3 regions of the Candidatus Clostridium stratigraminis genome follow, and region 2 is predicted to be linked to each of the others. Evidence: riboswitches for the same ligand, from Rfam matches in the RefSeq annotation. Region 2 holds a riboswitch; each other region holds the start of a gene.
The links. Region 2 has a riboswitch for cyclic di-GMP ahead of motA (flagellar motor stator protein MotA). Riboswitches for the same ligand answer to the same signal wherever they lie in the genome.
Positions count from the first base shown of each region.

Region 1: linked by a shared signal. The riboswitch ahead of ACJDUG_RS03340 (response regulator) and the one ahead of motA (flagellar motor stator protein MotA) in region 2 are both predicted to bind cyclic di-GMP.
Region 3: linked by a shared signal. The riboswitch ahead of ACJDUG_RS04435 (nucleotide sugar dehydrogenase) and the one ahead of motA (flagellar motor stator protein MotA) in region 2 are both predicted to bind cyclic di-GMP.

Region 1 covers NZ_JBJHZZ010000001.1:687,117-691,335, forward strand. Annotated here, with positions in the region: partial or broken gene ACJDUG_RS03320 (manganese catalase family protein) at 1-163, opposite strand, end outside; gene ACJDUG_RS03325 (spore coat protein CotJB) at 179-445, opposite strand; gene ACJDUG_RS03330 (spore coat associated protein CotJA) at 459-710, opposite strand; gene ACJDUG_RS03335 (hypothetical protein) at 856-1,260, opposite strand; cyclic di-GMP riboswitch class II at 1,488-1,571, shown strand; gene ACJDUG_RS03340 (response regulator) at 1,643-2,017, shown strand; gene ACJDUG_RS03345 (chemotaxis protein CheC) at 2,007-2,642, shown strand; gene ACJDUG_RS03350 (diguanylate cyclase domain-containing protein) at 2,635-3,564, shown strand; gene ACJDUG_RS03355 (DEAD/DEAH box helicase) at 3,657-4,219, opposite strand, start outside.
Region 2 covers NZ_JBJHZZ010000005.1:5,295-9,513, forward strand. Annotated here, with positions in the region: gene ACJDUG_RS09285 (ABC transporter transmembrane domain-containing protein) at 1-318, shown strand, start outside; gene ACJDUG_RS09290 (hypothetical protein) at 617-1,012, shown strand; cyclic di-GMP riboswitch class II at 1,422-1,505, shown strand; gene motA (flagellar motor stator protein MotA) at 1,593-2,396, shown strand; gene ACJDUG_RS09300 (flagellar motor protein MotB) at 2,396-3,145, shown strand; gene ACJDUG_RS09305 (RNA polymerase sigma factor) at 3,508-4,005, opposite strand; gene ACJDUG_RS09310 (DUF4179 domain-containing protein) at 4,032-4,219, opposite strand, start outside.
Region 3 covers NZ_JBJHZZ010000002.1:6,951-11,169, forward strand. Annotated here, with positions in the region: gene ACJDUG_RS04425 (GntR family transcriptional regulator) at 1-719, shown strand, start outside; gene ACJDUG_RS04430 (sugar transferase) at 752-1,420, shown strand; cyclic di-GMP riboswitch class II at 1,455-1,538, shown strand; gene ACJDUG_RS04435 (nucleotide sugar dehydrogenase) at 1,724-3,145, shown strand; gene ACJDUG_RS04440 (WecB/TagA/CpsF family glycosyltransferase) at 3,161-3,910, shown strand; gene ACJDUG_RS04445 (phenylacetate--CoA ligase family protein) at 3,947-4,219, shown strand, end outside.

The sequences.
Region 1 (4,219 bases), on a different contig from region 2:
TAGCCTGAGGGGTAATCATTGAATACCTCTGACTTAAGTATCTAAGTGATGCACCTAATTCCCCATCGGGTCCGCCGTATTGGGTAATTATTATCTTTGCCATTTCTGGATTTGGATTCTTAATCTTTACTGGAAATTCAAGCAATTTTTCGTATGTCCACATATATTATTCCCTCCCTTATAGCCTAAAGTTAGCTTCATATTCCCATGGCCAGGGTTCTTTTATCCATTGCCAAGGATATGGGCTGTATGAATCATGCTCACCAATCATTCCAAAGCTTCTTTCATACTCCTGCTTAAGCATTAAACTTTCTTTTACATAGCCATTGTACTTTATAAGAGCTTCACGGTCAGATGGATGTGTGTTTAGATATAAAGCGAGGTCTTCTAGCATGAAATTTACAGCGGTTATTTGTTTTAAAAGCTGAAATCTATCCATTTTCATATAGTTACCTCCTTTATATATTACCAAACGGTCTAGTATTCTTATCTTTTCCTTCATAAGGACTATAAAGCTCTGGAAAAACAGTTCCTTTGGTAAGAGCCTCTAGGGGGGATAAGATTGTGCATAATTTCTGGTAAGGAACATAAGCAGCAGCTAGTCGTACATTTCTAATAACTGTTTCCTGTGGAATACAGTTATTTTTAGGGTTAAAGTTCATCTCCTGCATTTGGTACATATTAAAATCCGGCTTTTCATCATGAGCCATGTTTATTTTCCTCCTTAAAAGTTGCTCACATAATATCAGTATATGTTTATAAATAAGCTTTGCCACAAGTGGGATATAAATTTAGTATAATTACATGTATAGCTTCAATGATTATTTATAATTTTATGGGAAAATTGATGAGGCTCTATAACAGACTAAATGGTAACTGGACTTCTTTTAATCTTTCCTTAGCAATTATAAATCTTAATAGAGTACCTACTAAAGAAAATGTAAAGCTTGCTATTATAATTATATTTGGTGTTACAGATACTTTTGAAGAACCGGTTAGTATTTCCTTCTCCACTTGATTTTTCCTAATTATAGCAGCTATTAAAAATATTAAGTATGAACAAATAGATAATAAGTTTGAATCAATTACAATCTCGGCTGCTTTAATGGTAGTACTTTGTGATTGGGCTAATAAACCCATCTGTTTTTCTTCTAAAGCCTGTTTACCTGTTATACCAGATTCAATACCTAGTAAGCTTGATGCTATAAAAATTAATTGGGCTATATTTTCAGAGTTTATCAATTCAAATTCAGTAGGCATATTTTCACCCCCTTTATATATAATATTAAAAGTACATAGAGATGTTAATTCACTATTATTACAGCGTTAATGTTTTATTATAAATCTTTTCAATTCATATAAATACCTATCTACAATTTTAAAAAATATTAGTGATTAATTAAATGCTAATGCTTAAGTTTGAAATTGTTATTGAAATAATTTATATTATGTGGTAGTATCTAAGAGTTATAATTTACAACAAATTTAGATATAAGGGGAACTATGATTTACATATTTCACTTGGGCATCTTATATGTATTGAGTTTATGATGCAACCCACCCTATATTCATATTTTTTATGAATATAGGGTTTTATTTATATTAAATTATTTCATTACGAAGCTTAGGAGGCATATAAAAAATGAATATTTTAATTGTTGATGATTCCACCTTTTCTCAAAAAATATTAGGTAATTTAATTGCAAAATATTTGGAAGAGGCTAAAATTTATTTTGCTATAAATGGACAAGAAGGATTTGAGAAATACAAAAATATTAAACCTGAATATACTTTTGTAGATTTGTTAATGCCTGAACTAAATGGCCAAGAATTAATTAAGTTATTAAATGAATATGATTCTAATGCAAAAATCATAGTTGTTTCTGCAGATGTTCAAAAAAGCATAAAGGAAGAAATGAACGCATATGGAATAATTAAATTTATAAACAAGCCTATCACTGAAGATATAGCAAAATCTATATGTGAGATAATAAGGAATGATAAAAATGAAGAGTAAGATAGAAAGAGAAGATATATTAAGGGAGCTCTTTAATATAAGTGTTGGTAAATCAGCAAGTATACTTTCTGAAATTATTAGCAAAAAAATATTTTTAAATGTGCCAATTTTAAAAATTATAGATATAAATGAAGAAGCAGTGACAATAAACAATTATCTTCCGGAAGTAATGAAGGGAACTATTATGGTATCCTCCATTGCATTTAAAGATGAACTAAGAGGAAAGGCAAGGCTAATATTTCCTGCAGATAAAATAAGAACATTTATTAATTTGTGTTTAGAAGAAGTTAATGAATATGAAATAAATGATATGAATTTTACAGACACAGATTATGACATCATTAAAGAAATAGGAAATATAATATTAAATTCAGTAATGGGTGAATTAGGAAATTATCTAAAAATGAAACTAAGCTATACATTGCCTGAAGTAAAAGTTTTCGAAAAAGTTGATTTTGAAAAAAATATAAAAAATGATGAATATACACATATGCTAATGTTATATATTACCTTTAAAATAGACTATAAAGAAGTGTCAGGAGCTATAATAATTAATCTAACTTTAAGTTCATTAAGTGAATTATTGAATAGAGTGGAATTGGTAGAAGATGGCTTCAATGATTAGTATTTTATATGAAATTTTAGAAAATATAAATGAAGGTATATTAATATTAGATTCTGATTTGAAAATTTTACATTGGAATAATCATATGATATTTTTAACTAATTTAAGTTGTGAAGATACAATAAATAAGAATGTATATGAAGTTATTCCTAGCCTAAATAAAGGTTATTTTAAAAATGCAATTGATAGCGTATTAACTGATGGAAGAAAGATGTTCTTTTCGGCAGCCATGCATAAAGATTTATTGGACTTAGATAAAAATTTAAATTTAAAGATAAGCAGGATTGAAAAGAATAATTTAAATTTTATACTTATGGAATTTATTGATGTAACTAATCAATTTTTGCGTATTCAGCAGCTAAAAAATTATGTTAATGAGTTATATGTTTTAAATAAAGAATTAATAGAAAAAGAAAAAACTATTAATAAGCTAGCTTATTATGATGGGTTAACAGGCTTAGCAAATAGAATGCTTTTTTATAAACTTGCAAGCAAACTTTGCATAAATGCTATAAGAAGTGACAGCCTTTTAGGCCTTATGTTTATTGATGTTGATAATTTTAAAGAAATTAATGATAAATATGGTCATAAAATAGGAGACGATGCACTGGTGTATTTAGCCGAAATTTTGAAAGAATCTACTAGGGAAGGAGACGTAGTTGCTAGATTTGGAGGGGATGAATTTTTAATATTACTTCCATCAATAAAGGATCGGCATGATTGCGAAGCTGTAGCGTCAAGAATTACAAATAAGAGGAAAGTTTTACTATGCGGCTCTGATGAAATAGAATTAGCATTAAGCATAGGGATAAGCCTTATGCCAAGTGATGGTAAAGATATAGATGAACTAGTATCAAAAGCAGATAGCGCAATGTATAAAGTTAAAAGAAATAAAGGAAATGGATACTATTTGTTTGAATAGAGTTTGTAAATCTGATGTATTAATAACTTATATATTAGTAATTAAATGGACTGAATCCGTTATTTATCGGACTCAGTCCTTTTGATTTACTTCTAATAATTTTTTATTCTTAAAGTCTTCTTTTTACTAATTACTTTATTGGTAAGAGTAGTTATAAGGCTTCCAAGGTGCATTTCCTTTGAAGCAACACTTATATTAAATTCCTTTTCGTACTTTTTAATTAGACTCAATTCCTTTTGAGTTACTATAGAAATAGCTTTACCAGATTTAGTAGCTCTACCGGTTCTGCCTACTCTGTGAAGATAATCTTTTGAATGCTCAGGTAAATCTAAATTGATAATATGAGTAACTTCTTTTATGTCTAGACCTCTTGCTGCTAGGTCTGAGGCTACCAATATTTGCAGCTTTCCATTTCTAAAGTCCTCCATTGCCCTTTGACGTTCCTCTTTAGTAGCTTTGCCATGTATTCCATAGACTTTAAAGTGATGATACCTAAGCTTTAAAGTGGTTATTTCTGTCTCTTCACTTTTATTTATAAAAACAATAGCTTTGTTAGGCTTTTCAGCTGCAATTATTTTTCTAAGTACTTCCATTTTGTCTCTTTGCTCTGCTAAAACATACATGTGTTCTATATTTGAATTAATATTATTATTTA
Region 2 (4,219 bases):
ATTTATGACAGGATACTTAATTTACCTATAAAAGCTTTTGATGAAATCAGCGTTGGAGAAATAACTTCTAGAATACATAGTGATACAATGGCTGTTGCTGGTATAATGACTAATCAATTTATAAACACTATCACAGATATACTTAGAATAATACATGAGGGGAAACACCCTGTTTTAATTGATGAAGTAGGTGTTGGGATAGGTATTGGTGCAGGCATTACTATTAATGTTGGTATCATTGATATAATTATCATGTATAGGAATTGCTTTTGGAGCAGGCTACTTTATAGGAAAAGGTACAGGATATTTGAAGGGTAAATTTTAAGTTAATTAAAGAATAAGTAATAAAACATATTAAGAGATAGCTATTCTTAATATTTGGCAATCACAGATGTTTTCTATGATAGTTTGATTACATGCATGAGTATTTTAATACTAATGTTATATGTATCGGTTTTTAACAATATAGAAAGATTATGTTTGTGTAATAGAGTAGAAAAGATTGAAATAGGGCATACAAGTTATCCTCAAGTTATACAAGTAAATTTACCATAAGAAGGAAATAAATAGGAGATATTACAAATGTTATAAACTTAAGATTTGAGGAGGGGTTAATGTGAAAAATAAAAAAACAATGATAGGTGGTATCCTTTGTGTTTTAACAATATTTCTTACTCAATTTGTTCTAAGGGCTACTGAAATAACTAATTTTTCTGTTCAAGCCATTGTTGCAATTATAATGGGTGGTGGCATATTATTTTCAGTAGGTATGTTAAATAGTAAGGATAGAATTTTTGGATTTAAATTCAATTTAATTTCTGCAATATTAATGTTCATAACGTGTCTATTTGGTTCTATGGATTTTATTTTGGGCGAAAAATATCCTCAATTAGCTGAAACACATCGTTTACTATCTATCATGATTGATCTTTTAGTAGTTGTTAGTTTATTATCATTTGTTATATTTTTGGTAGTTGCAGCATCAATTACTGCTAAAAAAAATCAAAGATAAACTTTTTTTATAAAATAAAATCAAACTTTTTCACAAAAATAAATAATGTTATTCAATAAAAGAACTAAATTCTGATCAAACTTTTTTTTGAAATTTAGTTCTTTGTATATGTGTAGATATATGTTTTGCGTGGATGTTTTGATCAAACTTTTTTACAAACCTACAAGAATGTTGTTGTATCTAGGTAAAAAACTCGTTCAACACGTACTAAAGTCATTCAATAGACAATAAAGTCGTTATAAGGACCAGACAGAAATGGGAGAAAAATTTCCTGTTTCTTGCCTGGTTTCTTTATTTTTTGAAGAGAGATTGAGTAATTCTAAAATTAATTTTTGAAAAAAATGCTAAAATAAAGAGGGATTTATATATTATTGTCGAATATCGTTATTAGCAAAACATTAAAAGTAATAATAATATTGGATGCTTTGAAGAATTTCTTTAATCTGGGCACTTTAGAAATTTGGAGTATATAGTGCAACCGGCCAATATAGGATTAGTCTCTTATAGATTATCTTATATTGGCCTTTTATTTATTATGGGCTGAAATCATATTATTGTTATTATTATTAGAGGTGAAGAAATGGATATATTCTTATTAATTGGCATTATTGTTGGATTGGCTGCAGTTAGTTCTGGATTGCTTATGAAAGGTGCTAGTGTTTCTATATTATTTAGTCCTGAAGCAATAATGGTAATTCTAGTAGGTACTTCAGCTGCGGTAATGAATTCTTTCACAAGGAAGGAATTTCTTAATATTCCTAAAATATTAGGAGTTGTTTTTAGTGATAAGTCGAAGGAAGATCCTATAGAAATAATTAATCAAATTGTTGATATGGCACAATCAACGCGAAAGGATGGACTATTATCATTAGAAACTAGGACTCAAGAACTGGATAATGAGTTTATGAAACAAGGATTAGAAATGATAGTTGATGGTGAGGAACCGGAATATGTTAGACAAGTCCTTTTAGGTGATATTGAGGGAATGGAAGAAAGGCATCGAATCGGAGCTTCTATTTTTACAACAGCAGGGGGAGCTTCTCCTACACTTGGAGTTCTAGGTGCAGTTATAGGACTTATAGGTGCACTTGGAAACTTAAATGATACTGCAAAACTTGGGGAATCTATAGCTGCTGCTTTCGTTGCTACTCTCTATGGAATTTTCTTCGGATATGTTATTTGGCACCCATTTGCATCAAGACTGAAGAGAAAGTCACATGAAGAGGTCTCCAATAAGCTATTAATGGTAGAAGGTATTTTAGCAATTCAAGAAGGGAAAAATCCAAAAACTATTCAAAAGCAGCTTATAACTATGTTAAAACCTAAAGATAGAAAGAAACTTGAAGATATGAGTATAGATGGAGAAACTAAAGGAGATAAATGATGAAACGTAAAAAACAACATCATGAAGAGCATGTTGATGAAACATGGTTACTTCCTTATTCAGATATGCTGACACTACTATTGGCACTTTTTATCGTTATGTTTGCAATGAGCAATGTGGATAACAAAAAATTAAAACAGATTAGTCTTCAATTCAACACTATTTTCTCAGGTGGTAACGGAGTATTAAAAGACAGCGGTGGTAGTGGCACAAATCTAGCTCAGAATAACAGCTTTGTTGCAACTGATAAAATGAATAGTATAGTAGAACAGGACAAGATGATTGGAATTAAGAGTATCTTAGAGCAAGAGATTAAAAGCAATGGATATGCAGATCAGATAAAAGTGGATTTAAATGCAGAAGGATTGAATATTTCAATACAGGATACGGTTATTTTTAAATCTGGAGATGCAGATGTATTAGCGAACTTTGATCCAGTACTGATCCAAATATCAAATATGATTAAAAATTTAGATAATGAGATAAGAATCAGTGGACATACTGACAATGTACCTATAAAAAATAATCAATTTCGTTCTAACTGGGACTTGAGTTATATGCGTGCCTCAAATGTTATGAACTTTATGGTAGATACAGGCCATGTTGCTCCTAATAAATTCACAATTCAAGCTTATGGTGAATACAGACCTAAATATGATAATTCCAATGAGGCAGGAAGGGCTAAAAATCGAAGTGTAGATATACTTATTGTTCGTAAATACGCACTTAGCACACAGAATGCAAATTAGTTTATTAAAACCCCATGCAATATGGAGAAAACATAATGATAGGATTAAAATTGAAGAAATCAGGGGTATACTAGAAATAGTACTTGAAATGGGAATTGTGGGAATATTTATCGCTTCATTAATGAAATAGTTGTTATTTTATAAGATAGTATTAAAAAGTTAATGAATAATATTCTTATATTCTAATTTGTTATTACTAGCCAGATAATATTAAAATAACTCCAAAATAAAAAGTGCATTGTCTTGGCTTTAAGTCAGTGCACTTTTTTACACTAAATTTAATTTAAGTAGTCAAGCTGGAATATAATACAAATAAAATTAAGGTTAAATTATGATTGAATGAATTGGAGTTATTTTACTATTCAGCTAGGTACTTTAACTTCAATTCTTAGTAGTTCTAAAGCCTTATGCAGCTTATTCTTTACTTGAGATGTACTTATTTCTAATATTTCACCAACTTCTTCTATTGTATATCCTTGAAAATACTTTAAAACTATTATAGATTTAAGCTCTGGGGGTAGTGTATCCAATGCTTCATATAAATCTTCATATTGCCTATCATAGTGTGATGCCTCAATTGATTCTATTTTGTCTACAAGAACTAACTTTGAATTCTTTCTAATATAGTCAATAGCTGAATTTGCAATGATACGCTTTATCCATCTATCGATTAACTCTACGTCTTTAACAGTGTGCAAATTATTATAAGCTTTCAAAATGCTTTCTTGGAGTATATCTAAAGCATCATTGCTATCTTTGACATACATATAAGCTAGCCTATAAAAACTGCTATTTTCAGTTAGTATTATTTCTTCAAAGACCTTTTCTAATTTTCTTTGTTTGGGAGTTTTTATAATCAAAATTCTCACCCTTTTCTACACTACTTTTAATCCCCTAATTTCAAATCAAACCCATCAGTTTTCATGCAATCTGCTTCTGTTACTTTCAATATAATATCCTCGCTAGGAATGTTTTTAAATTTTAATACTTCTTTTCCATTAGAGGAGTTAATTGTAATGCTGTCAATTATTATATTTTTGCCAGTTTTACTATTTGCTTGGAAATCAAAATTAA
Region 3 (4,219 bases), on a different contig from region 2:
TAAATAGGAAGAGCTATATTCCGTATTATTTACAGATCTATTATGAACTTTTAAATAAAATTGAAGCAATGGTGTACAAGCCTAATGAGCTGCTGCCATCTGAAAATGAACTAGTTGAGGAATACGGGGTTACAAGGGTAACTATTAGAAATTCCATGAAAAAACTAAAGGATGAAGGTAGAATTAGGACAGAAAAAGGCAAGGGTTCCTATGTTAATCCACCAAAGCTTATACAAAGCTTAGACAAAATATACAGCCTTGCCAGAGACTTTAATGAAGAGGGTTATGAAATAAAAAGTGAACTTCTTGAGGTTCGATCTGAGCTATGTGATGAAATTATCGGAAAACACCTTGAGTTAATATCTACGGATCAAGTAATTGTAATAAAAATTCTGAGAAAAATTAATGATATACCTGTAGTAGTACAAGCTTCTTATTTACCAATGAATATCGTTCCGGGACTTACAGCATCTGATATTGATAAATGTGCAATTTATAATTTACTTGAAGATAAATATAATATAAAGCTTTTAAAGGCAACAGAGTATTTCGACCCTGTAATAGCTGATGAATACAATTCAAAGCTTCTTCAGGTGGATGCAGGTACGCCATTATTTTTGACTGAAAGGGTTACCTATACCGAAGGCAAGAAGCCAATAGAATTTCGAAGATGCGTAGTGAGAAGTGATAAATTTAGGTTTTCTGTGGAATTAAATTAGTCATAAAAATGTTAAGTATTGGAGGCAGGGCAATGGGGGAACCTGTACTAAATAATAGTAGAATAGAAGTAACTTGGAAGGATGAATATACCAAAGACTGGACTTATTATTTTATAAAGAAGCTTATTGATATTATTGGAGCAATTACTGGAATTTTATTATTAAGCCCAGTATTAATTATAACAGCACTTGCCATAAGGTTAGAGTCTAAAGGACCCATAATATTTAGTCAAGAGAGAATAGGTTTAAATGGGAAAGCCTTCAAGATGTATAAATTTAGATCTATGGTTGAAAATGCAGAAGAATTATTGGATAAGCTTAAAAATAAAAATGAAATGTCTGGACCAATGTTTAAGATAAAGAAAGATCCTAGAATAACTAAAGTAGGAAGATTTATTCGAAAAACCAGCATAGACGAACTTCCTCAGCTATTTAATGTATTAAAAGGAGATATGTCCTTGGTAGGGCCAAGACCAAATTTACCAAGAGAAGTCATTAGATTTAATGAGTATCAAAAACAAAAGCTATTAGTAAAGCCAGGGTTAACTTGCTATTGGCAGGTTATGGGCAGAAACAAAATAGGTTTTGAGCAGTGGATGGAATTAGATATTAAATACTTAAAAGAAAGAAATACTTGGGTTGATATAAAATTAATTTTTAAGACATTTTCTGTTTTTTTTGGTGATGATGGAGCGAGATAACTTTTTAAGAATAGAGTATTTTAAAAACAATTAAAAATTAATCGGAAGCAAAGAAGTGAATTCTGTATTTGGGCACTTGGAATTCATGGAGCTAGTAGTGCAACCCGCCGAGTAATTTTTTGAATCAATGGCTTTTTTGTTTATGAGGCTAAGTGAAGAATACGTATAATTTTTATAATGAAATGAGTAACACTATAAATTAACATAGGGATGGTAAAACATCCAAGGTAATAGTCCAAGTACACTATTATTTATAGAAAACAGACCTTAAGAGCTTATTGACAAGAATAGGGGGAAGCTGAATTGGAAACAACGGTAAAAAATATTGTAATGAAAGACATAGAAACAAAGATAGAATCTAAGGAAATAGAATCCAATGAATTGTTTATGGAGCAATTTAATGAGAATATACTTGATGATTCTATTAATAAAAGGATATGCGTTTTTGGACAAGGATTTGTTGGATTGCCACTTACGTTAAGCTTTGCGATTAGGGGTTGCGCTACCATAGGAGTTGATGTTGACGATAGGCTGATACAACAAACTAATGATGGGATTACACATCATACGGAAAGATTTCACCATGTTTCAATTCAAGAAGTATTAAATATTGAACTAAAAAATAAAAGATACATTGCTACAACTAATGCTGATTGGGCTGTACAAGAGTGTAACAATATAATTGTTACTGTTGGAGTTCCAATAAAAGATGGTAAATATATAATTGATTATTTGGAAAGTGCATGCACAACAATTGGTAGAAACTTAAAGAAGAATGATTTGGTTGTAATACGGAGTACTGTAATACCTGGTACAACAGAGGAGCTTTGTTTGCCTATTTTAGAAAAAGAGTCTGGAATGAAAGCAGGAGATGATTTCTATCTAGCTTACGCATCAGAAAGAATAGCCGAAGGACTTGCTTTCGATGAATTTGCCAATATGCCTACTTTGGTTGGAGCAGTAAATGAAGCTAGCCTAAGTAAAGCTATAGACTTATTAAGAGTGGTATGTAAAGCAGAGATGGTACCTGCGACATGCATTAAAGCTGTTGAAACATCAAAAGTATTTGAAAATGTTCAAAGAGATGTAAATATAGCTATGGCTCAGGAGTTTGCAAGATTCACAGAAGCACTTGGCATAGATATATTTGAAGTAGTAAAACTTGCAAATACTCATAAGAGAGTTAATCTATTAACTCCAGGGCCGGGAGTAGGAGGTTATTGCATACCAAATGCATATCATTATCTAACACCAAAAGCAGAAGAATTAGCAGTAGATCTTGATATTTTAAAAATAAGTAGAGAAAAGAATTCGAAACTTCCAAAGTTTATAGTGAATAAAATAGAGGAGTTATTGAAAAGGCAAGGGAAGAAATTAGTGGATTCGCAAATTGCTGTCTTTGGACTAGCTATGAAAGATTATTCAAATGATGATAGGATAAGCCCACCAGTAGATATATGTAAATTGTTAATCGAAAAAGGTGCAATAGTCAAGGCTTTTGATCCTGTGGTACCTACTAATTATGATTTTAAAGTTAATAAACAGGATGAGGCGATAAAGAACGCAGATGCTATCCTAACATTATCGAAACAGCAAGGTATAGATTTCGATAATGTAAAAAATATGGTTGCATTAATGAAGGATAAGCCAGTTTGTGTAGATGTAAAAGCCGTTATAGACAAATGTGAAGCTGAAAAATTTGGGATGTTGTATTGGAGAATATAAATTTGGAGGATTGTAGTGGAGAAGAGAATACATATACTAGGCAGTAATGTTGATACCTTAACTATGGATGAAACTTTAGCTAGGATTCAATCTTTAATTAAAAATAGAGAGCATGTTCAACATGTTGTAATTAATGCAAGTAAAATTAACTTAATGCAAGATAATAAGCATTTAGCAGACATAGTTAATAGTTGCCCTTTAATAAATGCAGATGGGCAGTCAATTGTGTGGGCTGCGAAGTTTTTAGGGTATCCAATTCCTGAAAGGGTTACCGGTATTGATTTATTTAATAATTTAGTAAAATTATCGGCTGAAAATGGATATAGACCATATTTTTTTGGAGCTAAGCAAGAGGTTGTTGAGAAGGTTGTAAAGATATTTAAAGAACAGTATCCTTCGCTTAATATTGCCGGATATCGTAATGGTTATTTTAAAGATGAGGAAAGTAAAGAAATAGCAAAGGATATTAGGGAATCAAAAGCTGATATTCTATTTGTTGCTTTTTCAAGTCCAAAGAAAGAATTTTGGGTTAAGGAATATATTCCGATAATGCAGGTTACTTTTGTAATGGGAGTTGGTGGGAGTTTTGATGTTGTTGCTGGAGTTACTAATAGAGCACCTGAATGGATGCAAAAATGTGGGCTAGAGTGGTTTTATAGGTTTATTCAGGAACCAAAACGAATGTGGAAGAGATATTTGTTTGGTAATTTGAAATTTATAAGATTGGTTATTCAAGAAAAATTCAGCCTAGTTAAGAATGATTAAAATATCGAGTAACAAATTTAAAAAGGATGAATTGTAATGAATTATAAATATGTGAAAAAAATAAGTGAGTTGTGTCCACAAAGTATTAAAAGGATATTTGCACCTATTTTAAGAAAGAAATTAGTTAATAATAAAGACTTTTTAGATACTTACTATAAATTAGATAAATACGATGAATTAAGTGAAGAAGAAAAGAAAAAGAAACAATTTGAAAAATTAAAAGAAATATTGATATATTGTGATGATAATGTAAGTTATTATAAAGATATTTTCAAAGAGGCAAAATTTGATCCGAGAGAAATGACTGAT